Regions from separate parts of the Exiguobacterium sp. MH3 genome, predicted to be linked through region 2. Evidence: predicted binding sites of a transcription regulator. Region 2 holds the regulator's gene; the other holds the start of a gene.

Region 1 (21,519 bases), 830 kb from region 2:
TCGATGTCTATAGGGAATTAATTTTTCAACCTTTTTATTATCTTCGGATTCAAAGTAATATTTTCTTCGTAATCTTGGAAACCATTTATTCATTAATTCAACACCGTTTACATTATCACCGTGTATATTTGAACGATACATTTTTACATCTTCATAATAAGCACCATTCTCAACATCAATATCTTTACCAAACAAAGTGTGATGAGAGTCTTTAATTTGTTCATTACTACTTAAGTCACCATTAAGCAAAAAGTCATCAATTAAAGAATCTGAAATAGATCCAGGATCTAGTGATTTAAATTCTTGAATACCACCAATTTCCTCGAATACTTCTGGTCTAAGGTTATTACCAAAAAAGTTCTCATAATACGATTTTTTTGCTAGAGCTTGAATTGATTCACTATTAGAAGCTTCATGTATATCTTTGCAAGCCATCCCACCTGTTTGCGTGTACGCTAAGTGAATGAGTAGCTCGCGCATTGTCATATGCTTTCCATTCATATCTAAAGATTTATACATACGCATCATTCGATTTTTTGTCGTTCTATCACTTAAAGCTAGATGATTACTATTTATGATGCATTTATTTTTACTAGTACAATCAGTACAAATGCTCCAGTTTTGTTCTTCATTCCATCCTTCTACGATCTTTTCGGCATAAATCGACGATGATGCGTATAACAAATTATAAACTTTGACTTCTTTCGTCATTTCTAGTTCTTTATTACTTGATATAAATTGAGGAATGACAGCATTTTTTAATTTATTTAACTCAGGATATTTCACAAGGGTGTGCGTTAATTTCCCTTCATTAGCTGCAATGAGGAAATATACTTTTGACTCATCATTTTCTAGTGAATCTTGTAATTTTTTTAATTCTTCAACGATAACTTCATTTTTTAATTCCGATAAGTCTTTTATTATTCGAATTTTATAATTTTTATATGAAATTTCTGCTATACCAGATTCTGGCCACCCCTTAAATTCTTCTTCAACTAATTGATCATATACGTTTCTACAAATTCTGGTTTTTCCATCTCCAGCATTACCTGTTATGATGATAGAGCGAGGAGATGTTGAAAGCTCCTCAATAATTTTCTTATTAACATTTGTATCGATGCTGTATTCAATTTTCTTAGTGTGTTCATCAAAGATTTTAGAGTAGTCTGCTGTAGTTAAATCATATTGATGCATAAATGAAACAAAAGGATTGACCTGATTTTGCATTATAATTTCTCCTTAATCACATAATTATTTGTAACAACTTCCCTAATAAATTATATCATTTATGGTTTTTTATTCATATTGTATTGTTAATAATTATAATAAAAGTGATTTTAAGTTATATCTTTTAATTTACTTTAGAGTAAAAATTATTATAAGAATGGAGAGAAATAACGACATGTCATTTTTGAAAATCGAAACTTCTAACGCTCCCGCTGCGATCGGTCCTTATTCGCAAGGCTTTATCGCGAACGGCACACTCTATGCTTCCGGTCAAATCCCGATTGATCCGGCAACAGGTGAACTCGTACCAGGCGGAATCACAGAGCAGACAGAACAAGTCATGCGAAACGTCGATGCCATCCTGAAAGAGGCAGGACTGACACCTGACCGCGTCGTCAAGACGACATGCTACTTAACGAACATGGAACACTTCGCTGCTTTTAATACGATTTACTCCGATTACTTCGCACCGCACAATCACTTCCCAGCTCGGTCTTGTATCGCGGTGAAGGAACTACCAAAAGGTGCATTAGTTGAAGTCGAGATCTTAGGACTCGTGTGATCTGATCGCTACGCACTCGTTGCGTAGCGTTTTTTATCGCAATCCCCAGCGGCCTGTTCCTTTTCCCGTCTCGCTGTAAAAGAGGTCCTGCTCTCCCCGGTACAATTTACACTCACTCGCATGTAGGTAGATCAATTTCCGAACGCGTGCCTCGAGTCCTGCTTCTGATGTAAACCGTGATAGATCCAAATGTTCTGTTTGTCTGACGCGCTGGTAGATATCAACTAAGTCGAGTGGCGATTGCCGTTCTAGGATTCGTTGAATTACATCAAGTAATTGTTGGCTCTCATCCGTCATGTCCTTCTAACTCCTTTTTCATCACTTTGTTTCGAATCGCATGCATCACGATCGGTATTTGTACAACCAGATTCAAGATACTTACTCCGATCACCAGTTGACTGACCGTCAATGGATTGAAGTACCCTTCACCATATCCTTTCCCTGCGCTGAGCGCGATCCCGTATGAAATCGCAAACGAAACTAGATTGCCGATGACGATATATTTCGGTTTCCCACTCCGCGCAAGTGAATACGATAGAGCACCGAGTCCAAACAAAAATAAGGCATAGCCTAGAAGTGAACCTTCTTTCCAATCAAAATAGGGTCCAAACCAAGCAAAGGGAATCACATACAACCATGTTCGTTTCATCGCTGCCCCTCCTGACTCGCTTGTGATATGAAAAAATGATACAACGCGTCACGGATGTTTCTCCATCCAGGTGGATAGACATTTGACTTGCTGATACAGACGGTTTGGTTATTCGTTGTTACTTCAAGCGTCCAATCCGTCCCGTCTAGCATCTCATGTACTGACTCAGGATACGTCCCCCACGCTACTAGATCATACTTACTCATCCACGTATCCATGAACGCTAGATCGTCTTGTGTCAGTATGCGTTCTCCAGGTGCTGTCAATCGATTTTCTTCATCTTCTGCTCGAACCGTTTGACTTGCACGGTTCCACCAAAACGTTTGTCCTTTTCCCATGCCGGACTCCCGGTAATAAATTCGTTCGACTGTTTGCATCGTGATCATCCTCTAAAATTGATATTTCCATTATAGCCCATTTGTTATTTTTAACCTGTTACATTTTTTACTATGGTTCTGCTGATTTCTGTTGCTGTGAAACATTTTTCTTCTTCTATCAGTAGATGGAGTAAAAGGAGATGTTTACTATGCATGTATCCATTCAGCAAGCAGGTTATGACGTCGGTCAGCCTGTCTTACAAGAGATTGAGTTTACCTTACAGCCTGGAACCATCACCGGTTTGATTGGTACGAACGGTGCGGGAAAAAGTACGACGATTCAAGCGATGTTTGGAACGCTACCGTGGGTCGAAGGAGAGATCGATTTACCCATCTCACTCGCCTATATTCCGGAACAGCCGACCTATTACGAATATTTGACGCTCGCCGAGCACCTTGAGCTGGTCGCTTCGCTCCACGAGACGGATCATGCCTATACAGAACGACTCTTAAAGACGTTTGAACTGCATGCTGTCACAAATGACTATGTCTCTTCTTTCTCTAAAGGAATGAAACAGAAGGTGATGCTCGTCTGTGCCTTGATGCAACGCGCGGACTGCTTGATCATCGATGAACCGTTCGTTGGTCTTGACGCGGTCGCGACGATTCGCTTGTTGCACTTACTCGAAACAGAACGAACGCGTGGCGTGGCGATTCTGCTCGTCACCCATGTCCTTGATTCCGCAGAACGTCTGTGTGACGACTTCGTCTGGATTGATCAGGGGCGCATCAAACATCAAGGAACACTCGCTCAAATCGGTGAAGCCTCTGGTCAACCCGGCGCTCGCTTGTTCGACATCATGGAAGCGATGGTGCTCGAGCATGATTGAAACCTTTTTGAAGCAACGGATCCGTCGACGGCACGCGGAACAACGTCGCTTCTTTCGAGAAGTCTTCGACTGGACAATCTTGCTGTATCTCGTCGTTCCGGTCGGGCTGTTTATTATCTATGAAACGATTCAAATCTTAAGTGGTCAAGCGGACTGGGTTCAAACGGTTCCGGTCGCTTGGATTTTACTCGGATGGATTCTGTTTGGATTCCTGCCCGCCTTTTACGCTTGGTTCGAACCCGCAGATCGCCTCTTCTTCAAACCGGTTCCTGGAGCGATCGTTCGAATGAAGTGGTATTCCGTTCGGTATCACTTCGTGCGGATTTTTCTATTGACTGCCGGCTTACAACTATTCTGCTTTCCGTTACATCTCCTTCGGTTTGATCAGTCCAACATCACAGTACTGCTGACTAGTCTCACGCTCGCTTTACTTCAACCGTTCTTTAGCTTCTGGACGTACCGGTTATCCGGGCAACGATTCTTGCGAAAATGGAGTGGTCACCTCGTCCTGGCAACCGGACGCATCACTCTGTTACTCCTGCTTTGGCTGCAACCGCACCCTGTCCTCTTCGTCGTCGCACTGTGTGTGTTGTTGCTCGGATCCCTTCATGTCCGGCGCTGGTCACGGCGCGAGGACGGATTAACGGAGGACATCCTGCTATCGACGAAACGACAGTCGAGTTTATCGGCGACCGTCCTTGAATTGAACGGTGCCTTACCAAAATCGTCGCATCGAAAGCGTCCGTTCCTTCATCTGCGATTATTCAATCAGACGCATCAGCAACTCCCGCTGATCACGTATCTGCGGGATTCGAGTAAACGTCGTTTCTTACTTCAGCTGTTTGCTGCGATGAACTATGGCCTTCTCGTCTTACCATGGATTGGACGTGGTCTTGTCATCGCCTTCGTTCTGTTCGTCCTGTATCAAGAAGTAAAACAACACGCCCTGTGGTTTAGAAAGCAGCGCTTCTATCGGCTCGTTGACTCTCGTATTACAGCTTCTACGGAAAATAAAGTCATTTAAAAGATATGGAAATCCAATATCTCTTCTCGTGTTCCTTTCGTACACTAAAGGTAATCTAAAACGAACGGAGTGTATGCGTATGAAGTGGGGTCTGTATCCGAAAATGTTACTCGCTTTCCTCGGTCTTGCAATCGTACCGATCGTCTTGATCGGTTCGTTTTTGTATGTTGAAACGAAGAGTGCCTTAACGGACGAAGCTTACGCGAAACTTGAGGCGATTCGTGATGCCAAAAAAGCGACTGTCACACAACATATCGATGAGAAATTTTTGAACCTCGAAGCATTAGCAGAGAACGAACAAGTCCAGCAAGCCTTCGCACCGCTGACGAAACAGTTTGCAGATGGTGGACTTACGAATGATTCGTATCAGCAAGAAGCCAAAAAATTCGATACCTACTTCAATCAATATATCGAGCAGTTCGGCTTCTATGATGTCTTCTTCATTGACTCGGACGGAAATGTCGTCTATACGGCGTTCAAAGAACCGGATCTCGGTCAGAATGTCGTCACCGGTGATCTCAAATCGTCAGGGCTCGGAAAAGCGTATCAGGACGCCTTAACACAACAAACAGGCGTCATCGCCGATTATGCGTATTACGAACCATCACAAGCTCCCGCTGCCTTCTTTGCGATCCCTTATGTTGACCCAAAGACGAAGCAACCACGCGGGGTGCTTGCGCTCCAGCTCGACGGAAATAAAATTAATAAAATCATGAAAACAACGGCTGGTCTCGGTAAGACCGGTGAATCGTATCTCGTTGGTGCCGATCAACGTCTACGGTCTGATTTCCGGGCAACGAAACAGACCGAAGTCGGCGAAAAACGCATTCAATCGACGCCAGTCAAACAAGTCATTGCCGGTCAGACGAAAACGACAGAAACAACGGACACCGATGGTCATGAAGTCGTGACGTCCTTCACACCACTAAAAATCGCTGGTCTCAACTGGGGACTGATCACAGAAGTCCATACGGAAGAAGTGTTTGCTTCTTTATCTGATTTCGTCCAAAAGCTATTGATTGCGTTAGTGGCGTTAATTGCTTTGGTAGCACTTGCTGCGATCCTCTTCACACGCACGCTCGTCCGACCAATTCGCGCGTTACTGCATAGTGCGGGCGCGATTGCCGAACACGATTTATCACAACCGGTCGTTGCGACGTCACGTGATGAGATTGGACAGCTCTCCCGTTTATTCGAGACAATGCGCCTCTCTTTAATCAATTTGGTACAGCGAGTCGATGCAATGTCACGGACGATTGATGACTCTCTCGCTGAGCTCGTCGTTGAAGCCGAAGAGACCGGACACGGAACAAAAGAGATGGCAACAGCAATGACTGGAATTGCCGCAACCGCCCAGCAACAGTCTGGCGCGTTCGACGGGCATACAGCGTCCTTACAATCCTTGACGGCAACAATCGAGCAGAACGCGCAAACGTCGGCTCTCGTCGTCGATAGCGCTAGTCGTTCAGAAAATCTTGCAACGACCGGACGTTCGGATCTCCATGCCGTCACGGAACAGATGCAATCGATTCAAAATGCGATTGATGAGGCTGCCGATAAATCACGTCGCGTCCAAATCGCTTCCGAGAATATCTTAGAGATCATCAGCATCATCGAATCGATCGCTAACGAAACGAATCTTCTCTCATTAAACGCTTCGATCGAAGCCGCACGTGCCGGGGAACAAGGCAAAGGATTCGTTGTCGTCGCACGCGAGATTCAGAATCTTGCCAACCAATCGAAACAGTCAATGGTTCGCGTCCAGGAAACAATCGATTCGATCCAACTGGAGACAAAACAACTCGAAGACGCCATGGCACGCGGAACCGTTGCCGTTCAAGACGGTGTCGTTCGCGTCACGGAAGCGACGCAATCGTTTGATTCGATCGTCACCCAGTCAAAAGGTGTCACTGTTGATATGGCCGCCCTTTCGGAAACGAACCGGGATGTCTTATCGACCGCTTCCCACCTCGTCGCACAAGCCGAACAGCTGCGTGCCGGAATCATCGCCAGCGCTCAAGACAACCAACATGCATCCGAGCAATCACTCGCTTTCAGCGAACGAATGGATGTCGTCCATACGCTGACGGAAGAGATTTATACGCTCTCCCGTGAGTTGCACGAGACGATCAACCGCTATACACTGGATTAAACTTGAAAGGAGACATGCCTCATGCCGACTCACTTATTCCTCTTTGGAGGCGGTCCTCCTTTTACACCGAACTTACGAACACGATTTGCTACATTAACGAACGGTGGACCGGTCGCGATTCTATACGTTCCACGAACCGGTAAGGACTGGACGCGTTACGCCTCGATCTATACGAAGCCGTTACAGGAAGATGGCATTTCGTCTTTCGTCCATCTGCCACTATCTGACGCACCAACAGACGGACAACTCGCGCAACTGAAACAGTGTCAAGGCATCATCATCTCCGGTGGCGAGACCGAATTGTATCAGCAATACTTGGTCGGTACACCGATCGGTGACATCATTCAGTCGCGTTTCGCAGATGGTGTTCCGGTCGTCGGTTTTTCAGCTGGTGCCCTCGTTTCGCCCGAACGGTGTATCATTCCGGAGATCGACCAACGCGACAATCGACGTCTTCGCTTGCCTGGTCTTGCCTTACTGAACGACGCGGTCGTCTGTGTCCATTACGAGACGTGGGGCGAAGCTGCCCATCTCGTGCAATCGTTTACGGAAGAAAGTGCAGACCGTGCTTTCGGACTTGCTGACGAGAGTGGGATCTATCTACGCGATCAGCACCTCGTCGAAACAGAAGGAATCGATCCCGTCATATTGTCGCGGAGTCCCGTCAAATGACAGCAATCGTTCCTGCCGTCAAAGGCATCATCATTCACGAGCAACGTCTTCTGATCGTCCGCCGGGCTGCTGCTGACTTCGGTGGCGGCACGTGGGAATGTCCGGGTGGCAAGATCGACTTCGGTGAATTGCCAGTCGATAGTCTCGTTCGCGAGATAAAAGAAGAGACACAGTTGACGGTTACCCAAGAGCGTCTCCTCTATGCCTCGAGCTTCCTGACGCATCCCGATCGGCAAATCATTCTCTTGATGTACATCTGTTCGACGAATCAGACAGACGTTCAATTATCAGTGGAACACGACGCTTATCTCTGGGCGGACGAAACAACAATTCGTCAGTTAATTGCCCCGAACATTTTGGCTGATTTTAAACGCCATGATGTATTTTCGTTATTGCATCGCTAAACACAGCTGCCCCGCCTGACCAGTTGGTCGAGCGGGGCAGTTTATATTTACAGTAAAGGATCTCGATAACAGACAACACGATTTCGGCCAGTTTGTTTGGCTTCATACAATGCTAAGTCGGCTTTCTGGACGGTCTCAAATACAGTCGATGCTTGATCGGATGAAGCGGCACCTAGCGATAACGTGACATGAAAAACGGGGTGCTCTTTATAAACGAAGTGTTGATCGGCGCAGGCAGATCGAATCCGTTCCCCCAGTCGTTCCGCTTGTCGAAGTGGTACGTCCGGCAACAGTAAGACAAACTCTTCACCACCGTACCGACCGACGACGCCCTGTTCTGGACAATACGATTGCAAGAGATGGCTGAGTTGTCGTAAAACGACGTCACCCCCTTCGTGTCCGTATGTATCATTGATTGATTTAAAATGATCGAGATCGAGAATGAGGACGGAGAAGACTGTTCCGTTCTGAGCGTACTCGGCTAACGTTTCATCTAGCTTCCGGCGGTTTCCCAGTTGCGTCAGCCCATCCGTTAAAGCCAGTTCCTGTTGTGTGTGGACGAACAAAAAGTGCTTCCTTAATTCCTGTAAGAAACGATAGGTGACGTAGCCACCAATCATGATGACGATGATATAGACGAGCGCAATCTCTAAAAACCGCTCGAACGTGTTCGTTAATAAATAGAGCGCCGGTAAGCTGTATGCGATCCCTGTTCCAAGCAACACGAGATAATCCTTCATCCGTTGAGCAGCGAACCGTCGATAAATCGTCGCTGTCACGAGTAACGCGACACAGATCAAGGTCGTCAGAATCAGTCCTTGGTATTCACCAGCTGGTGTCACCGCAAATCGGGCGCCGATGATGAATAGCATCGTGATGCTACCGCTGACTAATCCGCCGTAAAAGTACGCCGTGACGAGCGCAACAAGACGCAAATCAATCTTTGCAACGTCATAGGAGATACTGTTAAAGATCAACAGCGCACCAATCACACCAGCGATACAACCAATCACGAGTCGGACTTGTAAGGAGGAGTTGGGCGAAATTCTCTCGATCCGTCGTAGCGGTAAAAACGCAAACAGCAATGTCGCAATCAACAGTGAGAAGTTCAACAACAATGAATTAAGCAACGTAAGCACGACGACATCCTCCTCATTCCATTTCAGATGTTTACTCTATTCCCTCCAAATTACACATTCCCCTCTTTTTCCAAGGTTTTCAAACAAGAGGAGAGGGAATCAAACAAATATGTCTATCGTCTACATCATTAAGGGGGAATCTTTTATGGACCGTCAAGCTGAAAAACGAAAAAGTAAGATGCCATTCTTCATTATTCTCGTTATCGCTATCTTCGTCATCGTTGCTGCTGCGTTGATCATTTACGTCACATCCGAACCAAAAGAAGAGACACAAGCACTTATGACACACCTTGCGACTGTCCTACCGATTTACGTGAACTAGATTCACAAGACCTTTACACAAGCCGTACAACACCTTCATACATGTTGCGACCCCTCCTTCCGATAGGTACACGGGAGGAGATGTTTTTTATGCTTATGAAAAAACGATTATTAGCACAACAACTAAATGGATGGCTGATTCCGATCGTTGCCATCGGACTGATTGTGATCAGCGGTCTAAGCGTTTACGCATCGTATCAACAATCCGTCGCAGCAACTGAGGAACGGCTGATGCGTGAGTTAACGATGTTCGACGCGAATGTCCGGGCAACGTTTCTTGCGTATCCGGATGACACCACAGACCGCTCGCGTGCCATCAAACGATTGCAACAGCAACAGCGAACCGACTTATCACGTGACGACTATTCGATTCGCTTTCAAAGCCTGAAAACGAGTGAGGCGTTCCGACCGCTAACACTCGAACCGGCAAAACGAAAACAACTACTACAGCACTTAAAAACAGCCCGTACATATGCTTTTTCGAATCAAGACCAGTTTCTTGTCGCAATGACGATTCCGGAACTCGATGACGTCATCTTGCTGACGACTGATCGCGATAAATTAATCGCCCCTGCTCGAGATTTAGCTTGGACACTCGTCTGGGTCAGTTTGATTACGCTTGTCAGTATCAGCCTCTTGATTCGCTCACGAATTAGAAGACAACTCGCCCCACTATCGAAACTCTCCTTACAGATTGAAGAAGCGCATGCGAAGCGATCGTATCGTCCATTAACACTCAAGACGACGACCTTTGAGTTACAACAGCTGACGTTTCAATACAATCAGTTGATGCAACAGATCGGAGATTTAACGGCTGAGATGCAACAAGCGAGTCAGGAACTCGAATCCGTCCAACCCCACTTTTCTTCGCGCTTATCCGCGATGGATCAATCAGTCCAAGCCGTCGATGAAGTCGCCGGTTCTTTACTTGCGCAATCGTCGCAAATGGATCAGACAATCGTCGCCTCGACACGTTTGACCGCTCAAGGGCACGATGCGTTAAGTGAGATGCAAACGACACTTCTCAACAGCCAACATGCCGTAACCCGTTTTCAACAGACTGTTCAGACGAATCACACGACACTTGAGACCTTACAAGAGGAAAGCCAGTTACTGAAGGAACAATCCGCGACGACAGAGCAGATTTTGCAACAGACCTCACACCTACAGCAACAGATGGAGACCTCAATCTCGCACATTCAGCGCGTTGCTGAAGAGACGCGCCGCTTGTCGCTGAACGCGCTGATTGAGGCAACCCGTGCTGGAGAAGCCGGTCGTGGCTTTATCGTCGTTGCCAAGGAAGTCGAAAAACTCGCAATCGATATCCGAACGAGTACAGATCACATCCGTCAAGTCAATCAGACATGGACGGCGGGACTCGATCAAGTCGAACATGCCATCGTGCAGATGACGGAACGTTTTCTCTCAACATCGCAACAGCTCGAGACGGCAACGGCACACTTGCAACAGATGCTGACTGAAGCGACGACGATCGAAACGACACTGGGTACCGTGGAACACCAACGTCAAATCGTCGCAGATGTTCAGTCGAACATGCAGGAACATCTGCAGTCCGTTCAGCAGTTGATGTCGGAGCTCTCTTCTTACAGCCAGGTGCTTGGGGAACAGATGCAACACCACGTCACTCAACAGACGGAACTGAAGACACATAGTGCGGTACTCGAGTCACGGATCAGTTCGTTGCAACAGACCGTTCGCTCGAGTGAATCGCCGTCTTAAATCAAAGGAGCGCCTCCCATCTCTGGTAAGCGCTCCTTTCCTCTATTTTCAGCCGATATAACGTGCTTCCTTTTTATCGATAATGTTGCGGATCCGGTTCTCCGTCACCTGATACTGCTCTGCCAATTGACGAATCGTTTTCCCTTTCTCATACTGCGTGCGAATCGTTCGAATCTGAAATGGCGACAGCGTCACATGTTGACCTAACAAGAGATCAAATTCACCCAGCAGTTCAGTATACTGCTGATCGATTGAAGGCAAGACGTCTAAGTTCGACAACTGATCGTCAGCCCGTTTACCATTGCGCCGGACGAGTTGCGCCTCTGTAACATCTGTCGTCAGAAAAGCTTGTGCAACAAGTACACCGACCTGGACACGTTCTCCTCGACCACGTTGATAAAGCGTGACTTTCCGGTACCCTTCCCGATTGAGCCGTGGACGGAGCAAGACACCTTTTCGGCGTTGCTGGACACCGCGACACGTTACGATCGTTCGGTCGAGCGATCTTACGCGACCAAACGATGAGACTTCATATATACCTACATAGCCGATGACGGCTTTCCATTGTTCTTGCATGATTGTCCTCCTTCAGACAAGGACACGACGGGACTTCATACTTGAATTATATCAAATTACGAACAAACGTTCTAGTGATGTCACTCGTCGGAATGTGCTATTCTTAGCAGAAAAAGGAAATGAGGTTCATCTATGAAATTTGTCTTGTTACTTGGTCCCCAAGCGGTCGGAAAGATGACGATCGGTCAGGAAATCGAACGATTGACGGAGATGAAAGTCTTCCATAACCATCAGACAATCGATCTGTTATTGCCTTATTTTGATTTCTCTGAACCTGCACACCATCGCCTAAAGGATACGATCCGGCGCGAGATGTTCAAGGAAATGGCGAACAGTTCGCTCGAAGGTGTGCTGTTTACATTCCTCTGTCTATTCGGTGTCGAAGGCGGTGGTCTCGAGTTCATTGAAGAGACAGTCGAATTATTCGAACAAGCGGGTGCTGACGTCTATATCGTTGAACTGGATGCGCCGGTCGCAACCCGTCTTCACCGCAACACGACCGAAAACCGATTGACACACAAAGTAACGAAGCGTGACCTCGCTGCTTCTGAACAAGACTTACGTGAGACGGCGGACGGATACCGGACACGTTCGCTGCCGGGCGAACTACCGGACGTCAACTATCTCTTCCTTGATACGGAACAATTAAGTGCACGCGAAAGCGCTGAAGCGATTTGCAACCATTTCAACTGGTCCAAAACAACGGTCTAAGCACAAACGAGCCCCGTCCTGCTTAAGCAGACGGGGCTTTAGTGATGGAGTTCGCGTGCATATCGATTCGCCTGCAACTGAAATCCGTTTCGACGCCAGACTGTCTCACTGCCTGCTTCGCCGTAGACACGCGTCAGTAATAACGTCCGCGCGAGATATGATAGAATCGACGTCAACGCTTCTGTGATGTATCCGCGCTGATCTTTCTCATCCGTCGTTGTATAACGTAAGTTTCCGGTCGATCCATTCCATGTGAAGGTAATCGTTCCGACGATTGTTTTCTCACGTAACGCGTGCAACGTCCACTTACAACCCGATTCGTCATCCGTTGCTTCGACAAACAGGCGTGACGTCGTAAAATCCGGATGTCTCCCTTGCATTCAGCTCTCCTCCTCGACCTCGAACGTTGCTGTCGCGTAAGCCTCTCCGTTAATCAAAATTGTCAATGTATGTGTTCCGGGATAATGGACACGCGTCGTCATGTTCCGAAACGATTGGCGTCGTTCGACTTGTAAGACACCTTTGACTTCCCGCTCCCGCAGTTGAAACACCTTCCGACTCGTTCCGCGTTGTTTGACGTAATCGATCGCGTATTCAAGACGCAGACGTTGCTCGACGGAACTGTTTACTTGAAACGAAAACTGTAACTCTTGACCAATCGTCACTGGTGAGACGACCAAGTCCGTCACCTCGACCTCACCTTGCGTGACGTGTCCGAACAACTGTAATACTTCTGGATTTCCGCGCTTCAGTAACGTCCGGGAAGCGTGACGTAAAATCCAGTCTGTATTCGGATCTGTTCCTAAGTGACGTTCGATTCGCTCGATCAGGTATTCCGGATGTGTCTTTGAAATATCGTTCAAGTGATTGGCGACACTTTTTCGGACGTAGAGTGACGGATCCTGTAGTAAGGCGTCAAGAATCGGTAATGCTGGACGCGGATCAGCAATCAAACGCGGAATCGCTTGTCCCCACGGCAGACGAGGGCGTGTTCCTTCAGACGCTAAGCGCCGGACATGTTCATCATCTGATGTTGTCCATTTGAGTGCCTGGTCGAGATATCGTTCCTGATCGACAAGTAGAAAACGCCGAACGGCGAACTCCGACGTCGAATGTGACGTCAACTTGGCGAGTGTCTCTAATGCAAGCGACCAGTCAGAAAGGTCTGCCGTTCGTTCGACGTACTCCGGAAAAACGATCCCCGGTAGCCCGGTAAACTGCGGTGCGAGTCGCTCTAGCTCCCCCGCTGCATCCGGAAACGCTGGCAAGATCGTCTCTAGTGTCTTCGCCACACGACGGACGCGTTGTTTAAACGCGAGTTCTTCCCAGTCCCTCTGTTCGACTCGTCTTCGAAAATCTGATACATCGACCGCTGCTCCTAAGCGGTCGAGCCAACTCGGTGAAAACACATCTTTAATCAAACTCATCCTTCATCCAGTCCTCTCTGTGTGCGCTCCAGTTTGAGCAATGTTTCCTTGCGTGCGAGTCCACCCGCGTATCCACCTAAATCTCCATTCGTCCGAATGACCCGGTGGCACGGAATGACGATTGCCAGTTGGTTCGCTCCATTCGCTCGTGCGACGGCACGAACAGCGGTCGGTTGACCGATCCGGATCGCCAGCTCTTGGTACGAGATCGTCTCCCCACTCGGAATCCGTTCGAGTTCTTCCCAGACGCGGCGTTGAAATGGCGTCCCGTATCGCATCAAAGGTGTTTGAAACGATACCGGCTCTCCTTTGAAGTAACGACGGAGCTCCGCTTCAATTTGTCCAAAGACCTGTGATTCCCCGGGAACGATGACAGCGCGCGCTTTTTGACGTAATTGTTCGATTTCCCGCTCCAGTCCACGTCGGTCGACGAACTCGAGCAGATGTAAGAGTTGATCGTCAGCAATCGCCAGCATCGAACCGAGTGGTGTATCAAGCCATTTCGCGCGTAAGACCTGCCCGTCAAAGCGCGACGGTGCCTGCCCGAGAATCCGTGCTGACGCCTCACGAAAACCACTACTCGATTCATAACCTCCAGCCAACTGCCCTTCGATGATCGGCTTACCGGTCCGGATCTCCTTCATCGCAAGCCCCATCCGTCGTGCCCGAGCATACGCGACGAACGTCATTCCGAAGCGTTTCTTGAACTGGCGGCGTGCCGTTGATTCATCGAGACCAAGTGCTCGAAAATCGGCTTCCTTGAATCGTTTGTCTGGTTCTGCCTCGACCGCTTCGATCAAGCGTTGAATCGTACCATGATCGCCGGGATAAGCAAGCGGATGACAACGACGGCACGGTCGATAAGAGGCAAGTAATGCCTCTTGCGCCGTCTCAAAAAACTCACAGTTCTCTGCTTTCGGTTTTCGTGCCGGACACGTCGGACGGCAAAAGATGCCGGTCGTCTTGACACCAACAAAAAACGTTCCTTCGTACGTCGCGTCCCGGCGAACGAGCGCTTCATAATACGTGTGATGTTCCATCGCCTTCCCCTCCTTTGTCCTTAGTATACCGGCTTGTCCGGTCATCATGTCGCCGAAAATCAGGCATTGATATGTTTAAGATTCACTTAAGAAACATCGTCCTGTTTTCGAAAGGGACGATGTGCATACTACATGATATACTCAACGGAAAGTAGGGTTTTCATGTTTGATTTCTTAAAAGAAGCACTTCACGCACCACTCCGTGTCGGAGCCGTCGCACCGAGCAGTCCACGTCTGGCTGAAATGATGGCACGACGCGCCGTCGCCGATCGTCCACGCCAAATTCTTGAAGTCGGAGCGGGTGACGGAGCGATCACCAAAGCTTTACTGGCCGCTCGTTCACCGGAGACACATCTCTTGATTTGTGAACGGAGCGAAACGTTCCGCCCGGCACTCGAGCAGTTGCTAGCTCAAGAAACGAATGTCACTCTCTTCATTGGTGACGTTCAAGGATTATCCGATTCATGGAGCGGACAGATCGACGTCATCGTCAGTGGTCTCCCGTTCGCCTCGTTCCCGGCAGCGTTGCGGCATGACTTATTGGCACAATTCCAAACGTTACTACGACCAGGCGGTCACTTCATCGCCTTTCAATACACCCGGTTCCAGTTCAAGATGTTCCGGGACTATTTCCAAGAACACAGTTATTCGCACACGCTCTACAATCTGCCCCCGGCTTATGTTTTCGAGGGGGTACAACAGGAGGAATCTACACATGCCCACGCTCTTGATCGTTGACGATGAAGCAGACATCCGTCAATTGCTTCGACTGTATTTAACCAATGAAGGGTACGAGATCCTCGAAGCCGAAAATGGTGAGGAAGCGTTAGCGACTCTTGCAACGCGTCCAGTTGATGCGATGTTACTCGACGTGATGATGCCCGTTCGCGATGGCTTCTCGACCGTTCAAGCTGCGCGCGCTGCCGGTCACACGTTACCCGTCTTGATGCTGACAGCGAAACGCGAAGACATGGATAAAATTCAAGGTTTGACCTTCGGGGCGGACGATTACATCGGTAAACCGTTCAATCCGCTTGAAGTCGTCGCCCGCGTCAAGGCGCTGTTACGCCGCGTCAGTCAGTATCATGTCCCGACTACTGCTTCAGCGATTCAGGTCGGTCCGTTCACACTCAAAGAAGACGAACGCGTCATCTTTAAATACGATGTACCGCTCGCCCTGACACGCCGTGAATTTGATTGCCTGGCGCTCTTTTTGAGTCACCCCCGTCGTGTCTTCTCGGCTGAAGACCTGTATGAACGAGTTTGGCAGGAGGAAGCACTTGGTTCCGCGTCGAACGCTGTCATGGTCCTGATCCATAAGCTCCGCGACAAGATTGAGGATGTCCCGAAAGAACCGCGCCACCTCCAGACGGTCTGGGGCGTTGGTTATAAGGTTGAGCCATGAGACGGATCAAACTAACTGTTTGGATGCTCGTCTTGTTGCTGCTCGCTGCATTTTTGAGTACGGCACTTGCCTGGTTGCTGGCGAGTCAATTGCCGCTTGGTGGAAAAACGGTTCCCCGTTACTACTACACGACGGAAGAAGACACGGTGAGCGCTGTTAAAGAGGACATTATACGTTATCAAAATGGACAAATACCGACCGGGCCCTATGAGTGGGCAGTATACGATGCCAATGGTCGTCTGGTCAGCGCTTCCGACAAGTATCCAAAAGACTTAACACCGAGCCGACTGCTTGCTGAGCAAACACCAACCGAGCGGGAGCCATCAGACACAGGAAAGGTTAGGACATTGCACCATATCGAAGCGATCAATCTTGGAACCCGTGAGCCTGGCTATTTTTTGACTGTTCAGTCCGATAAACCAACACTCAATGAATATCAAGTCGGTAATTCGAACGCCTTCTTCATCTTACAAGTCGTCTTGTTCATCGTCTTTTTACTGCTTTTAACACGTTGGATCGCTGGTTTGTTCCGCGAACTCGAGCGACGGCTTGAGCGGTTGACGGTCGAACCAGCGCCAACGGAACCGTTACCTCCCGTCAAAGGACCGAAGGAATTCAAGTTGTTCGCCCAATCGATCGAACGAATCGAACAGGAACTCCGCACCTTACGCGTACGCGACCAGGAGCGGTTCGTCGAGCAGTTGCGATTGATCACGAGTCTGTCGCACGACCTACGGACTCCGTTGACCTCAATCCAAGGCTTCATCCAGTGGCTAACCGAAAAACACGAGACGTTATCCGCGACGGAACGGACGGAGCTTCTAGCGATTGTCACCCGACAGTCAGAAACGCTCGCTTCCCGGATCGACGAATTGTTCACGCTCGCTAAATTATCGAACACCGATTATCCAGTCGAACGGACATCGCTTGATCTCGTCACACTGACGGAACAAGTCCTGGAACTGTTTCCTGGCACTTCTTCTACTGTCAATGGTTCTGCACACGCGACTCTCTTCGCCGATCCGATGCTCTTACGGCGCTTGCTTGAGAATTTGATTCGCAATGCGACGCTTCACGGGACCGGTGATCTTCGGATTACCATCAACGACGACGCAGAAGGTATCCAGCTGATCTGTTCAAATGCGATTGAATCGACTTATACGCTAGAGGAACTAAACGAATGGCTAACACCGTTCGGGACGTCCGATGCTTCCCGCTCGTCTGGTGGCTCCGGCATCGGTCTGTCGATTGTTCAGCAAATCATGGCGCGTCATGCGGGGAACGTCGCGTTGACTTCACAAGACAACCGCTTCATCGTGACCTGTCGTTTTCCACATATTTCATAAGCCTGCATCCGATGTGCGCATCGGGTGCTTTTTTGGTCAGGTTGTTACTTCTTAGACACTTCTTTGAAATTGGAATTCGATACACTAAAGACTGTTAGAAATTAGTTGTCGTTTTAAAGGAGTTGTTCGTGTCTTATGAAATCCTCGTCTCGTTCGATTACATATATGCCAGGGCTTGATGGCTTACGTGCCTTCGCTGTTCTATCTGTCATTCTCTACCATCTGTCGGTTTCATTCTTCTCCGGTGGTTTCCTCGGTGTTGATCTCTTTTTCGTCCTATCCGGTTATCTGATTACCGGTCTCTTGTTACGCGAGTGGCAGACGACCGGACGCCTCGATTTGAAACGATTTTGGATTCATCGCTTCCGTCGCCTGTTCCCGGCCCTATTCGTCATGCTGTTACTCGTTCTCGGGTACGTAACCATCTTTGAACGCGAACTGTTGCATACGGTTCGCCAAGATAGTGCCTTTGCGCTCATTTACGGGACGAACTGGTGGTATATCTTCCATGACGTCTCCTATTTCGAGTCGTTCGGTAAGCCATCACCGATTCAAAACCTTTGGTCGCTCGCAATCGAGGAGCAGTTCTACCTGCTATTCCCGATCTTACTTTGGTTCGGAATGAAAAATCGTCGCTTGTTCCTGCAATTGATGGGCGTTGCGATCGGTGCATCCGTGCTTGCGATGGCGATTCAGTTCACACCTGGTGAAGATCCAAGTCGTGTCTACTATGGCACGGATACTCGGTTATTCGCCCTATTGATTGGGAGTCTACTCGCTTTCGCGTGGCAACCAACCCGCTTTAAGCTCGATATCCCAAAACGTGGTGTCCGGTTACTGAATCAAATAGGTGCCGTTACTTTGCCACTCTTGCTTATATTGATGATTGTCACAAGTGAGTTCGGAAGCTTCTTATACCGGGGTGGTTTTTTCCTTGTCGCCGTCCTTGCTGCACTAATAATTGCTACAATTGCTCATCCGGCGTCGATTTGGAGTCGATGGTTTGCGCATCCAGCACTTGTTGCGATCGGTAAACGATCGTACGGTCTATATCTGTGGCATTTTCCCGTCATCACACTGATGACGCCAGTCGAGCAAATCGGCACGTTCTCATTACTTCGGACCGTATTGATCGTCGTCGTGCTGATTGCGTTAACCGAAGCATCGTATCGCTTTATCGAACGTCCGATTCGTCAGCACGGACTATCCGGTTATTTAGAACGTCTGTCGTTACATCCGCGGCAGTTACGTCAGTTTTCAACGATGCAGTGGACGAGTGTTGCCGTGTTGACGATTCTCATCGTCAGCTTCATCGGTAACTTATCGATTCTTGCTGTCTCCGATACGCCAAAGCCAGAACCTGCCTTTCATAAGGTAGCGGCACCAAAAGAAAAACCGAAGCCAATCCTGAAACCGACGACACCAAAAGCAAAGCCCGATCAGCGAAAAATCTGTCGACCGACGCTTGCGATCGGGGACTCGGTCTTACTCGGTGTCGAAGATTATCTCGGCAGTACGCTCAAGCAATTGACGATTGATGCAAAACTCGGTCGTCAGCTGCGAGAAGCGATTCCGCTGAGTGAGCAGTATGCCGCGTATAATCGACATGGACGCCAAGTCATTCTCCACCTCGGAACGAACGGTAGCTTCCGAAAGGATCAGTTGAACAGTTTGCTCGATCAATTCGCAAATGCCGATCACGTCTATCTGGTCACTGCACGCGTCCCGCGTCCGTGGGAAGCAGAGGTCAATCAGATGTTACGCGAGGCATCGAAACGGAAGCGAGTCGAACTGATCGACTGGCATGCTGTTGCCGTCAAACATCCATCTTACTTCGAAGCAGATGGTGTCCATTTGAATATCAAGGGCGCACGTGCCTATTCGAAGATTCTTGCGAAAGCAACGAATTGCGCTGTTTCAACGAAATAAGACCACGTCAAACAAGGTAGCGGAACGATCCGCTACCTTGTTTTTTATACTCATCCTGTCGCTAGCAACCCAAGATAAATCAAACTGACGCTGAATAAACTCAGCAAGATACCCACTGCATGCCGACGATATCCGAGTAAAAGCAGTGGTAAGGTTGCAATCCCCATCATCAAAACCCATCCATTCCCCACTGGATCACCGGTCGGTAGTTGCCCTAGCGTCGGTTGTTCGAGACGGCTGAGTGAAGCACTCGCCATGAACAGCAATACTAAAATGATACTCTCCATCCGGAGTAACGGACGCGGATCGTACGTTGAGTCAAAACGCAACCGACGCCGAACAAGCGTGCCATTACAGAAAGCATAGAACAAAAGCGGTAACAATAAAAGGTGCTTCAGCAACAACGCTTGACCGTATGGCACGCCCCAGAGATTCGGATAACGTTCAAGCGGAATCGCCAGTTGCATCAGTAACAGCCCTGACAGGATGACACCCGTAAAGGCGATCCGGGCAAACGGACTGAACCAACTTAAAAAGGCAGACCAATGAACGGTCGAGCGAGCACCGATGGCTACCCAAAACACGACACCGATCCAAGCTGTCACACATAAGAAGTGACTAAACTGAAGCGTCCACCCGAGCGCACCGTATTTGGCCGCCGCGTGACTCGTTCCTGCGATGCCAATCCATAACGGGATCGTCAAGAGTGCGAGCAGGATGGATCGTCGCTTTTGCCATGCGAATACGATCAATAGGAGTAAAGCAGAGAAGTAAACGACAAGAAACATCCGACCGATATGCAACTCCAGTAATCCTGTTCGAAGAGCCTCTGTCATCGTTTGCGTCGAAAGTAGAAAACGAACGGCACCAAAGACCGGGATGCTCGTTCCAAGAACGAGCATCCCGAGTCCCGCTACCGCCCACGACGTACCGTCCATTAATAGCGGTTTTCGTTTCGTTGGGATGAAGCATAATACCAAATAGCCCATCCAAAGCGCTCCACCCATATAGACGAGTAGTTCTCCTAGAAACGCACTCATGTCGAACGACGACGTAACACGAGAAGGATGACGATACTGATTAACAGTCCCCCGACGATCCATGGGAGCAGTGTCGGAACGAGTCCTTTTGAAACAGGCTCTGCTTCAGGAACGACTGCTGCTTTTTTTTCCATCGGCTCAGCCTTTTCTACAGTGCTTGTTTCAGCTTTTGCCGCACCCAGTACCGTAAAACGGATCGTTCCTTTCACGGGATGACCATCATCTGAAATCGACGCCCACTTGATCGTGTATTTCCCTTCCGTTAAAGGCTCTGAGACGACAGCACTCAGTTCATTTCCGATGATAAGTGGTTTCGCAAGGGCTTGTTCAACTCCATTCGCGTCTACTACACGTAAGGTGCTCGTTTTTTCAACAGCCTCACTGAACGTCAAGCGGATCCGATCGACGGGTTCAGATAATGCCGATCCATCTGCCGGATTCGAGCTTTTTAAACTCGTGTGTGCTTCGACCGATATGGGCAACAGACAAATGAGGAACAGAAGGGCAAATCGGATAATGCGCATGTCGTTTACCTCCTTTCTGCTTGATGTGTACAAGAAAACCCGCTGTCACCAGCGGGTCGTCCTTTATTGTTGCGGGCGACGACGGAGTGCGAAGAATCCAAGGATCGATGCTGCTGCGATACCAAGCAGTGACCAGACGATACCTGTCGTCGATGCTTTTTCTTGCATACCACCGAGACCAGTGTTCGGCATTCCTGATGGTGCACCTTTGAATTTATCTGGGAACTGATCGACGATTGCTGTCGCAGTCCCTTCCCCTACACCGTACATATGCGCGTACGCTTCACGAATCGCTGGGTACGTTTTGTCGTAATCTTTTTCATTATAGCTATTGAAAGCAAGCAAGAGTTGGTCAATGTGAACCTTTAATCCTTCTTCCAAATCTTTCGCTTTCAAACGTCCTTCTGTTGCTGCATCGAGGAAT
Region 2 (11,732 bases):
GTGCTTCTTAAACGTGTGCAAAATAGCGATTTTCGCATTCCCTCGACCAATCCGTGTGTCATCCGTTACGAGGACCGCATCTACCGCATCACGTGTCACATGATCAAGAACCGTCAGCATCCCTTCCCGATCGACGTCATATCCACTCTCTTTTTCAGAGACGACATCCACGACATCAAAACCCTTTTGAGACGCGACCTTCGAAAGTTCCATCCGTTGGCGTTCAATCGAACTATCTTGTGCTTCTTTTTCGGTCGACACCCGACAATAAATCACGACCTTCATCGTACCTCACATCCCTGTTCGTTCTTTCACAACTTTTCCATTTTGTCATTGTTGTGCGATTGGTACAACGATTTTGCTTTTTGAGATGACGTGTTTTGTCTCGACATCATTATTTTTAATCAACCAGTTGACGTATTCTTCATCTGACATCGAACCGTCATTGTAGACTTCAGCGATTTGTTCAACTGTAGCGTTCTCATCGACCGTAACGGAAGCAGTCATTAGTTGCGCCACTTTTTCATCCGGGCGCGGTGTGAGTAAAAAGATCACGAAGGCAATACTTAATGCATAGAAGAGAATTGAAAAAGCATGAGTACGAATCGTATGAATCATCATGAATCCCTCCAAATATGAAATGAATGAGTTAGAATAAATGTTCGCGGAACAATTGTTCGCATAACTCATAATAAACACAGAACCCGTGTTCGGTCAACACAAAATGTCGAACAATTGTTTGTACGCTCATTTGTTCTATGTTATAGTGAATCTAGAAACATATATTCTTACATTTCAAACTTCAATCCAGAAAGAGGTGGCAATTCGTATGCGGAAAATGTCTAAGCGCCAACAAGAGATTCTCGACTACATCGTCTCTGAAGTGAAACTGAAGGGGTATCCACCATCAGTTCGTGAAATCGGAGAAGCAGTCGGACTCGCGTCTAGCTCGACGGTACACGGTCATTTGGATCGACTCGAGAAACGGGGAATGATTCGCCGTGACCCGACGAAACCACGTGCGATTGAGATATTGCTTGATAAGCCTGAAGAAATCACGGAAGCCATCGTCCATGTTCCCGTCATCGGGAAAGTCACAGCAGGTCTTCCGATTACAGCGATTGAAAACATCGAAGAACAGTTCCCACTCCCTGCACATTATGTAGGGAACGAGACGGTCTTCATGTTGACGATCGATGGTGAATCGATGATTAACGCAGGTATTCTTGACGGCGATCGTGTCATCGTGCGCCAACAAAACACAGCAGAAAACGGAGAAATCGTCGTAGCTATGACCGAAGATAGCGAAGCGACGGTGAAACGGTTCTTCTTAGAAGATCAACAGGTACGTCTACAACCAGAAAATGACTCGATGGATCCGATGTATTTCGATAATGTCTCCATTCTTGGTAAGGTAATCGGCGTGTATCGGACGATTCATTGACGGAGGGACCAGTTACGACTGGTCTTTTTTCATGCCATCAGGAAATGTACATGATACCGTCAATACCGTCGCACTGACGGGTTACGTTGCGTATTCGGTCGCAACGCAACAAACCGATTGGTTACCGACTGCCATCGGTATCGCTGTCGGTACCCTTTGGTTGTCACCCGACCTCGATTTAAAGTCAGAACCGTATTATCGCTTTGGACCATTTCGAGTTCTTTGGATGCCGTATGTCAAGATCATGCCTCACCGATCGATCTGGTCGCATGGACTGATCATCGGAGACATCATTCGGCTTCTTTATAGTGCTGCGATTCTGATTCCCCTACTATTTATAAGTCTATATTTTCAGGTTCTTGATTCCGCTACGATTGATTCGTGGTTTGCTTCCTTGCCTGCATTCATCGTTGGCATCATGGTGGCGAGTACGATTCATATCCTACTAGATTATTCCAGCAGTTGGTTTCGACCTAAAAAAAGAAAAAAACGTCGTCGGTAACACCTCTTTTGCTTGCTTGCAGGCAGGAAGAGGTGTTTTCTTATCCACTTTTTCGTATTTTTAAACATCAAAATAAAAAATTTCCATTCCTATATTTCAATTATATGTATTGAAAACGTTCTCAAATCGGAGTAATTTAAAGTAGAAAGGCCATTATCTGCTTTAATCCAAAGGGAGGGTTTTTGCATGAATAACTTTGTACTAGAAATGATCGGTACGATGATCCTCATCCTGCTCGGGGATGGAGTCGTCGCCGGTGTCGTCTTGAAAAAGACGAAATCGGAAAACAGCGGATGGATCGTCATCACGTTCGCTTGGGGTCTTGCCGTCATGACAGCAGCATTCGTCGCTGCTGAAAGTGGAGCACACTTGAACCCCGCATTGACAATCGCACTTGCTTTGAACTCTGACCTACCGTGGGCAGACGTTCCGATCTACATTGCCGGACAACTTGTCGGAGCTTTCATCGGCGCCATTCTCGTTTGGCTTCATTACATGAAACATTTTGAAGCGACTGATGATCAAGCTGCAAAACTCGGTGTGTTCGCAACAGGTCCAGCGATTCGTCATACGCCGTCGAACTTGATTTCTGAGATCATCGGGACATTTGTTCTCGTCTTCGGTATCTTGGCACTTGGTTTAACAACGTTCGGAGATGGCTTAAAACCACTCATCGTCGGTTTACTCGTCGTCGTCATCGGTCTCTCGCTCGGTGGTACAACAGGGTATGCCATCAACCCGGCTCGTGACCTTGGACCGCGTATCGCGCACGCTATCCTACCGATTCCGAATAAAGGTTCATCTGACTGGGGCTATTCATGGATTCCTGTCGTTGGTCCAATCATCGGTGGAGCGATTGCCGTGTTCATCTATCAATTGATCTACTAAGATCACGTCTCACTAACACATACCGCTCAAGGGGGATTTCGAAATGGAAAACAAGTATATCCTAGCACTCGACCAAGGTACGACAAGCTCACGTGCGATCATCTTCGATCACGATGGGAAAATCGTCAATTCGGCACAACGGGAATTCAAACAGTACTTCCCACAACCAGGCTGGGTCGAGCATGATGCAAACGAAATCTGGGGTTCGATTCTTGCCGTCATGGCCGAAGCACTCGGAACAGCAGATATCAAACCTGAGCAAATCGCCGGAATCGGCATTACGAACCAACGCGAAACGACGGTCGTCTGGAACAAAGAAACAGGTAAACCGGTCTATCACGCACTCGTTTGGCAATCGCGTCAAACGTCTGGTATCTGTGACGATTTAAAAGAACAAGGTTTGAACCAGAAGTTCCGCGATAAAACAGGACTTCTGATTGATGCCTACTTCTCTGGAACGAAAGTCAAATGGATCCTTGATAATGTCGAAGGTGCGCGGGAGCAAGCGGAAAACGGTGAATTGCTCTTCGGTACGATCGATACGTGGCTCGTTTGGAAACTGTCTGGTGGAAAAACGCACATCACGGACTACACGAACGCTTCACGAACATTGATGTACAACATCTACGAACAAAAATGGGATGAAGAATTACTCGATATCCTCGGTGTTCCTGCTTCGATGTTGCCAGAAGTTCGTCAGTCGAGTGAAGTCTACGACAAAACGGTACCGTATCACTTCTTCGGTTACGAAGTGCCAATCGCTGGTATTGCGGGTGACCAACAAGCTGCACTCTTCGGTCAAACGTGCTTCGAAGCGGGTGAAGGGAAAAACACATACGGAACAGGTTGCTTCATGCTCATGAACACAGGTGAGAAAGCTGTTTCTTCTGATCATGGACTCTTGACGACGATCGCTTGGGGTGTCGATGGAAAAGTCGAATATGCGCTGGAAGGTTCGATCTTCGTCGCTGGTTCTGCGATCCAGTGGCTCCGTGATGGACTCCGGATGCTGAAAAATGCGAAAGATTCAGAAGGTTACGCAACGAAAGTTGACTCGACAGACGGTGTTTATGTCGTACCTGCCTTCGTTGGTCTTGGTGCGCCGTACTGGGATTCAGATGTTCGCGGGGCAATCTTCGGATTAACACGCGGAACAGATAAGGAGCACTTCGTTCGGGCAACGCTTGAATCACTCGCTTACCAAACACGCGACGTGTTAACAGCGATGGAACAAGATTCTGGGATCGAACTGAAGACACTTCGTGTCGACGGTGGTGCTGTAGCCAACAACTTCTTGATGCAGTTCCAATCGGACATTCTCGGCGTTCCTGTCGATCGTCCGCAAATTAACGAAACGACAGCACTCGGTGCAGCTTACCTTGCTGGATTAGCTGTTGGTTACTGGAAAGATAAAGCGGAAATCAAACAACAATGGAAGCTGGATCACCAGTTCAAACCAGAGATGAAAGAAGACGATCGTGAGCAACGCTATGCTGGATGGCAAAAAGCGGTGGAAGCGACAATGGTCTTCAAACCATCAAAATAAAACAATTGACCCGGTCCCTTTTTCAGAGAGACCGGGTTTTTGATATCTTATAAAAAATATAGCGAGAGGTGTGTCATGAATTCTACTTATTCTGATCAACAGCTAAAAGAACACATTCAGGCCGCGCTGGATGGCAACATCACGCATGAAAAACTAGCAGATTGGTGTTATCGATACATGACAAACGTGTACCAGAACGATCTTTATCATATTGCAACCGACGGACGTAGGAGCTATCCGTTAAGTGAGCAAGCGACTGAAGTAGTAAACGATATTGATGCACAATGGGATCTTTATCTTGCTAACAGTTATTCTCTAAATGAATTACAGACCATTGATTTATCTACAATTAGTTTGCCTAGAGAGTGGTTAGCAAAATGGCTTCAGTCGTTTTGATTCATGAAACACTCATCTAAGTTTTAATACGAATAGAAAAAATGCCCCTTCGCCTACTCGCAAAGGGGCATTTACTACTTATTTGCTAAACTCTTTTTTCAATCCATCTTCAATCTCATCAACGGATTTCGACTGACCACTTAAGACTGCCGCTAAAAACGCACCTTCGACGAGTGGTGCGTCGATAAACCGAACCGTCCGTTCGCCACTATATAGTTCAAGGGCCAGTTCCGTGTTCATCGTCGCAGAACCGATATCCGTTAAAACGACTCCATCATCGTCCAGTGTATTTAGTGTTTCTTCGATTCGCGTCGCGTCCGTTCCAATGCTACCGTCCTCAAGACCTGCTGCTATTAAGACTGGCGTATCCGGTGCCATCTCTGCCAACAGTTCCTTTAGTCCAGTCGCAAGCTTTTCACTATGGGAAACGAGTACAAGATTAACCATGAAGCACCTCCGCGATTTCGCCAAGTAACAACGCACTTGATAGACTACCTGGGTCCTGGACGCCTTCCGTCGCTTCACCGAAATAAGACGCACGCCCTTTCGTTGCGATACGCGCTTTCGTATCAGCAAGCGCTTGATCGATTGCCGCTTTCAAATCCCCGTCTTGCGAGAGCGCCTCTTGGAACGGTGTCCAAATATCGACCATCGTCTTTTGACCGAATTCCGATTTCCCACGCGATTTGATGCCTTCCGTCGCTTCATGGAAAGCATCCGCGAGTTCTGCACCTTCGACTTCTGTTTTTCCTTTGAACGCACCAGCGAACTTAACGAATGCCGTGCCGTACAAAGGACCGGATGCCCCACCGACCGTCTTGATCAGCGTCATCCCGACCTCTTTCGATAAAGCTCCTAAGTCCTCATACTCGCCGTGTTCTTCTAACGTCTTTTGGACTGCTTGGAAGCCACGTGACATATTGATCCCGTGGTCCCCGTCACCGATTTCCCGGTCAAGGTCCGTCAATTCATCCTTGTGCTGGTCAATCTGTTCCGCTGCTTTGATGAGCGCGCTTCGTAACTGTTCCGTCGTCAACTTCATCTTTGTACACCCCGTTTATCTAAATTAGAATCCAATCGCTTTCGTTTCTGCATCGAGATACCCAAGCAGTTCATCATCTACTGGTAAGAGCGTGATTGAGAATCCGTGCATCTCGAGCGACGTCATATAGTTTCCAACGAACGAACGGGCAATCTCGTAACCGTGTGCCTGAAGTTCTTCCGCGACATATTTATATGTGATATACAGTTCGGATTCTGGTGTTCCACCCATCCCATTCACCATGACTGCGACTTTTTTGTCTGGTACTTCTTTTGTCAGACGATCGAGCAACTCTTTAACGATCGCATCAACGGAAGCGACTGCTTTTCGTTCAAGTCCTTTTTCACCATGGATGCCAATTCCGATCTCCATCTCGTCATCGTGCAACTCAAAGCCCGGCTTGCCGCTCTCTGGCATGTAACATGGTGAGAGTGCCATTCCGATCGAACGAACGCCCTGGATGACTTTTTCCGCGACTGCTTTGACTTCACTCAGTGATTTCCCTTCTGCAGCTGCAGCTCCGGCAATCTTATGGACGAAGACCGTTCCCGCGACACCACGACGATCCTCTTCCTTTTTGATCGCGATGTCATCATTGACAACGACCGTGTCGACTTCGATGTCCTCGAGTTCAGCGAGTTCCTTCGCCATATCGAAGTTCATGACATCACCGGAGTAGTTCTTGACGACAAGGAGGACACCTTTTCCACCATGGGCTGCCTTGATACCTTCGAGCACCATGTCCGGTGTCGGTGACGTGAAGACTTCCCCACAAACAGCCGCAGCAAGCATACCGTCCCCCACGAATCCAGCGTGCGCTGGTTCATGACCACTTCCTCCACCAGAGACAAGACCGACTTTTCCATCAAGCGGTACTTTTCGCGCGACGACATTGACTCCTTCGACCTTTTTATACAAATCAGGGTGAGCTAGTACGAGTCCGTCGACCATGTCTGAAACGAACCGGTTTGAATCTTTCATTAATTTGTGCATGAAAAACGCTCCTTTACCTAACTGATTTTGCCGTACCACTTACTCTTTACCACCAAATCAAGTCGAATATGTCGAAAAAAATGATGAAAATATTGACCAGTTGGTGACGATATTCCGCATGAGTGCTATGCTCTTAAAAAAGAGGAGGAATCGAATGTCATCAGCCTTTCAAGCAGGCGTCCGTGCCTGTCTACCCACTGTCCTCGGATATATCGGCATCGGTTTTTCAGCTGGGATCGTCGGTCGTGCCTCCGGCTTATCCCCTCTTGAAGTCGGATTCATGTCCGTCTTCATCTATGCCGGCGCCGCTCAGTTCATCATCACGAGTCTCTTACTATTAAATGGTCCTGCTTCTGCCATCATTCTGACGACGTTCATCGTCAATCTCAGGCACTTGTTAATGAGTCTGACGCTTGCGCCACATGTCGAGACACGTCATCTCCGCGACCGCCTCGGTACCGGAACGCTACTGACGGATGAGTCGTTCGCTGTCGCGATGAACACTGCGCAAAAAGGGAAGCTCTCCCCGTCCTTCATGCATGGCTTGAATCTGACTGCTTACTTCAGCTGGATCGTCGCAACCGTTCTCGGCGCCCTTGTCGGCAGCTGGTTCCCTGATCCCGAGCGCTTCGGTCTCGATTTTGCCCTGACAGCGATGTTCATCGGCTTATTGTACTTACAGTTTGAAGGGGAACGTTCCCGTATTGCCGTGAATAGTTGCCTCCTACTGATTGTCTTACTATTGCTTTACATAACCATGCGCTACTTTTCTCCAGAAGTCGCCGTTCTTTGCGCGACGCTCGGTGGTGCAAGTATAGGAGTCGTGATCACACGATGGAAATCCGCCCGGAATTAATCGCTCTTTTTTTAGCTTGTGGACTCGTCACTTGGATTCCACGCGTCTTACCGTTTCTCGTCCTTCATGGACTAACGTTACCGCGCCTCGTAACAGAATGGCTCTCGTTCATTCCGGTCTGCCTGCTCGGTGCCCTTTTCTTTCAAAATCTTCTCATCGCTCAAGATGAGGCGTTTCCGACGGTTTCGACGCTTCATGTCTTCGCCGCACTCCCGACCATGGCGGTCGCGATTTTCAGTAAAAGTTTATCCTGGACGGTCGTGACTGGTGTTGTCACGATGGCGTTTCTACGATTGTATCTATAAGCAAGTCATTCATCTTTAGCCTATTTCGATGCATCTCTTGTGTTATCCTTATAATAGAAATAAATGGATAGTGAAGGAGGTCCTGATATGCCAAATAAGCAGTTCATACCCTATTTGATATTGCTGTGCGTCATTTTTATAATCGCGAGTCAAATGGATCTGCCTTATCTGCTAAAACAAGGATTGATTGTGTTGTACGTCATCGCCTATTTCGGCACGCTGATGGTTTCTCTCAAAATGAAAGTTAGGGATCATAAACAATGACTCGAAAAAATCTCATCTGGTCTTGAGAGACTAGAGGAGATTTTTGTGTTCACGTATTTGCTTGTACGTCCTGATAATCGGATTGATGTTCAAACTCTTTTTTCGCAAACGGACATAACGGTAACAGCTTGACGTTTGCTTCTCGTGCCCAGTTGACGATCTCGGCAACGAGTTGTTCTCCGATCTGTTGATTGCGGTGCGAGGGATCGACGTATGTGTGATCAATGATCCACATGCCGTTGTTCGTATCGCTGTAAGTGATTTCCCCAATCACTTCCCCTTCCTGATGGGCTTCGATTTTACGTTCCGCTCGTTTCAGCTCCATTTGCTTCCCTCCGTTCGTAAGATAAGGCGCCGCTCGGACAACCGTCGACGACCCGCATGACATCGTCCACTGGTGCCCCGTCCGCTTCAATCCACGGACGCCGCTTGACATCAAAGACAGTTGGTAGACTTCGTACACAATGACCAGAGTGAATGCAGACTTCCGAATCAAAATAGACCGTGATTTCTTTGCCTTCATATCCTTTTTTCATGATGTATCGTCTCCCTTTCTTTGTACTCTTATATCTTTCCACATCCTTGACTCAATCCCTGTCGGCGCTATGAAAAAAGCACTTCCGGACAGAAGTCCGAAAGTGCTTGAGTTGGATTAGAACAAGACCATGTACTGATCGCGTTCCCATTCCGTGACTTGCGTCCGGAACATATCCCATTCGATTTCTTTCAATTCAACGAAGTGCTCTGCGATGTGATCGCCGAGAGCGTGCATGACGACGTCATCCGCTTTCAAGACTTCGAGTGCGTGGCTGAGTGTTGATGGAAGATCATCAATTCCGTTTGCAACGCGTTCCGGTTTGTCCATGACGTAGATGTTGCGGTCGATTGGAGCCGGTGCTTTCAAGTTGTTCTTGATTCCATCAAGACCTGAAGCAAGCAATGTCGCAAGCGCAAGGTACGGGTTCGCTGCTGGGTCGACTGAACGAACTTCGATACGAGTCGAGAGTCCACGTGCTGCAGGAACACGGACGAGTGGTGAACGGTTACGTGCTGACCATGCGACGTAGCAAGGTGCTTCGTAGCCAGGAACAAGACGTTTGTATGAGTTGACTGTCGGGTTACAAACCGCTGTGAACGCACGAGCGTGTTTGAGGATACCTGCCGTGAAGGCACGTGCATCATCCGACAATTGCATGTCTTCGTTGCCTTCATCGAAGAAGACGTTCTCGTTGCCTTTGAAGAGCGACATGTTCGCGTGCATGCCTGATCCGTTGACACCGAAGAGTGGTTTTGGCATGAATGTCGCGTGCAAGTTGTGCTTCGCAGCAATCGTCTTGACGACGAGTTTGAACGTTTGGATGTTATCCGCTGTCGTGATCGCATCCGCATATTTGAAGTCGATTTCGTGCTGACCTGGAGCGACTTCGTGGTGTGATGCTTCGATTTCAAAGCCCATGTTCTCGAGCTCAATGACGATCTCTTTACGGCAGTTTTCACCGAGGTCGACTGGTGCGAGGTCGAAGTATCCACCTTGGTCGTTCAATTCAAGTGTCGGACGACCTTTTTCATCTTTCTTGAAGAGGAAGAATTCTGGCTCTGGTCCAACGTTGAATGATGAGAAACCGAGCTCTTCCATCTCTTTAAGTACCCGTTTGAGCTGACCACGTGGGTCTCCTGCGAACGGCGTGCCATCCGGATTGTGGATGTCACAGATTAAACGTGCAACTTTCCCTGTTCCATCTTCTGTCCATGGGAAGACGACCCATGTGTTCAAGTCTGGGAAGAGATACATATCTGATTCTTCGATCCGGACGAATCCTTCGATCGATGAACCATCGAACATCATTTTGTTATCAAGTGCTTTTTCCAATTGGCTTACTGGAATCTCAACGTTCTTGATCGTTCCGAGGATATCTGTGAACTGTAAGCGAATGAAGCGTACATCCTCAGCTTTAGCGATTTTCAAAATGTCTTCTCGTGTAATGTTGCGACGTGTCATGTGACAAATCCCCTCTCCGATTCGTTTTTATATGGTTACAGGTCCTTACTTGAAGAAACGCCCGAGCTCACCTTGGATGAGCGACGTCTTTCCATGTCGTCCTGCTTCCTTCAATTCATTTTTCAGGAGTTTATACAATTCGCCGTCAGATAGTTCCGGGCGCGTCTCGACGACGCTCTCCGCAACGCGTTCGCGTTTGACGAGATCGTTTTCAAAAATCAATTTGATCCCTGCGATATTCAGTCCCTGATCCAGGTATTCCTTGATCGACAACAGACGATCGACATCGTTGAACGAATAGAGGCGACGCTTCGTCTCTGTCCGCTCCGGTTTGATCAGTCCTTGTTCTTCGTAGTATCGGATCTGGCGGGCAGATAACGCGGTCAACTCTTGAACGACTCCGATGGGAAATAGTGGCTTGGACTGGCGTGATGAGTCTGCCATGTGGTTCCTCCTTTTTCCTTACTCCATGAGAATAAACCTCTGTCAGGCAACTTGTCAAGCGATGTAAGAAAAGTTAACACAACTTTTTTAATCACTTTACATGAAGTCGTTCAGAGGTCTTTTCACGAGATATTCTAGTATTAAACGTTTTTTTCTGGAATTAATTGTTTTTCCATCAAGTGATTGACGGCTGAGATAATGGCAATCTTGACGTGGCTATACGTCAAACCACCTTGGACGTATGCGGTATAGGGCGCACGGATCGGACCATCCGCTGACAACTCAATCGATGATCCTTGTACGAATGTTCCTGCTGCCATGATGACATCGTCCGCATAGCCCGGCATATAATCCGGAATCGGTAACGCATGTGCATTGACGGGTGAAGCGGCTTGAATCGCCTGACAGAAGGCAATCATCGGCTCTGGCGCATGGAACGAGACCGATTGAATCAAATCCGTCCGCTCTGCCGTATGATGAGGTGCCGTGTCAAAGCCGAACTGACCAAGCATGCTCGACGTGAACATCGCGCCCATCAACGCTTGGCTCACCGTATGTGGTGCCATATAGAAGCCTTGGTACATATCCGGAAGTGCGGATAACGATGGACCGGCTTCGGCGCCAATCCCTGGTGTCGTCATCCGGAACGACGCTCGTTCAATCAAATCAGTCCGACCGACGAGATAACCGCCAGTCTTCGCAAGTCCACCACCCGGGTTCTTAATCAACGATCCTGCCATCAAGTCCGCCCCGACGTGTGTCGGTTCGATCGTCTCGACGAACTCACCGTAGCAGTTATCGACGAAGATCAGTACGTGCGGATGGACAGCTTTTATGATGGCGATCGCTTCTCCGATCTCGTTGACCGGCAGACTACGTCGCGTCGCATAGCCTTTTGAACGCTGAATCCCGACGACCTTCGTCTGTGGTGTGATCCGTTCGAGAACGGCCGGTACGTCGATCGTCTCGGCGTTTTTCATCTCGACGACATCATACTGGACGCCCAGTTCCTTTAATGAACCGCGTCCGTCACCACGAATTCCGACGATCTCT

What was found. The regulator LexA, encoded in region 2, represses DNA repair genes until DNA is damaged. The targets are predictions, from matches to a motif close to CGAACATATGTTCG.
Region 1: a site for LexA is predicted at 11,733-11,746, ahead of U719_RS16390 (NUMOD4 domain-containing protein). Genes of this name have one in related genera too.

What each region holds. Positions count from the first base shown of each region.
Region 1 is NC_022794.1:269,486-291,004, reverse strand. Features, by position in the region: gene U719_RS01580 (hypothetical protein) at 1-1,227, opposite strand, end outside; gene U719_RS01575 (RidA family protein) at 1,403-1,789, shown strand; gene U719_RS01570 (hypothetical protein) at 1,823-2,086, opposite strand; gene U719_RS16395 (hypothetical protein) at 2,076-2,438, opposite strand; gene U719_RS01560 (hypothetical protein) at 2,435-2,815, opposite strand; gene U719_RS01555 (ABC transporter ATP-binding protein) at 2,965-3,645, shown strand; gene U719_RS01550 (ABC transporter permease) at 3,638-4,669, shown strand; gene U719_RS01545 (methyl-accepting chemotaxis protein) at 4,743-6,821, shown strand; gene U719_RS01540 (Type 1 glutamine amidotransferase-like domain-containing protein) at 6,843-7,493, shown strand; gene U719_RS01535 (NUDIX domain-containing protein) at 7,490-7,897, shown strand; gene U719_RS01530 (GGDEF domain-containing protein) at 7,945-9,036, opposite strand; gene U719_RS16900 (hypothetical protein) at 9,182-9,358, shown strand; gene U719_RS01525 (methyl-accepting chemotaxis protein) at 9,454-11,097, shown strand; gene U719_RS16390 (NUMOD4 domain-containing protein) at 11,146-11,673, opposite strand; gene U719_RS01515 (AAA family ATPase) at 11,806-12,384, shown strand; gene U719_RS01510 (GNAT family N-acetyltransferase) at 12,423-12,764, opposite strand; gene U719_RS01505 (DNA alkylation repair protein) at 12,765-13,811, opposite strand; gene U719_RS01500 (bifunctional transcriptional activator/DNA repair enzyme AdaA) at 13,808-14,851, opposite strand; gene U719_RS01495 (class I SAM-dependent methyltransferase) at 15,014-15,589, shown strand; gene U719_RS01490 (response regulator transcription factor) at 15,567-16,256, shown strand; gene U719_RS01485 (sensor histidine kinase KdpD) at 16,253-17,602, shown strand; gene U719_RS01480 (acyltransferase family protein) at 17,738-19,531, shown strand; gene U719_RS01475 (copper resistance D family protein) at 19,582-20,634, opposite strand; gene U719_RS16385 (copper resistance CopC family protein) at 20,568-21,095, opposite strand; gene U719_RS01465 (hypothetical protein) at 21,159-21,519, opposite strand, start outside.
Region 2 is NC_022794.1:1,103,124-1,114,855, reverse strand. Features, by position in the region: gene U719_RS05600 (recombinase family protein) at 1-285, opposite strand, end outside; gene U719_RS05595 (hypothetical protein) at 331-621, opposite strand; gene lexA (transcriptional repressor LexA) at 830-1,444, shown strand; gene U719_RS05585 (metal-binding protein) at 1,476-1,946, shown strand; gene U719_RS05580 (MIP/aquaporin family protein) at 2,133-2,834, shown strand; gene glpK (glycerol kinase GlpK) at 2,878-4,380, shown strand; gene U719_RS05570 (hypothetical protein) at 4,456-4,776, shown strand; gene dhaM (dihydroxyacetone kinase phosphoryl donor subunit DhaM) at 4,855-5,223, opposite strand; gene dhaL (dihydroxyacetone kinase subunit DhaL) at 5,216-5,818, opposite strand; gene dhaK (dihydroxyacetone kinase subunit DhaK) at 5,843-6,811, opposite strand; gene U719_RS05550 (AzlC family ABC transporter permease) at 6,966-7,667, shown strand; gene U719_RS05545 (AzlD domain-containing protein) at 7,646-7,972, shown strand; gene U719_RS05540 (GNAT family N-acetyltransferase) at 8,286-8,561, opposite strand; gene U719_RS05535 ((4Fe-4S)-binding protein) at 8,536-8,772, opposite strand; gene glnA (type I glutamate--ammonia ligase) at 8,889-10,235, opposite strand; gene U719_RS05525 (MerR family transcriptional regulator) at 10,281-10,679, opposite strand; gene U719_RS05520 (methionine gamma-lyase family protein) at 10,820-11,732, opposite strand, start outside.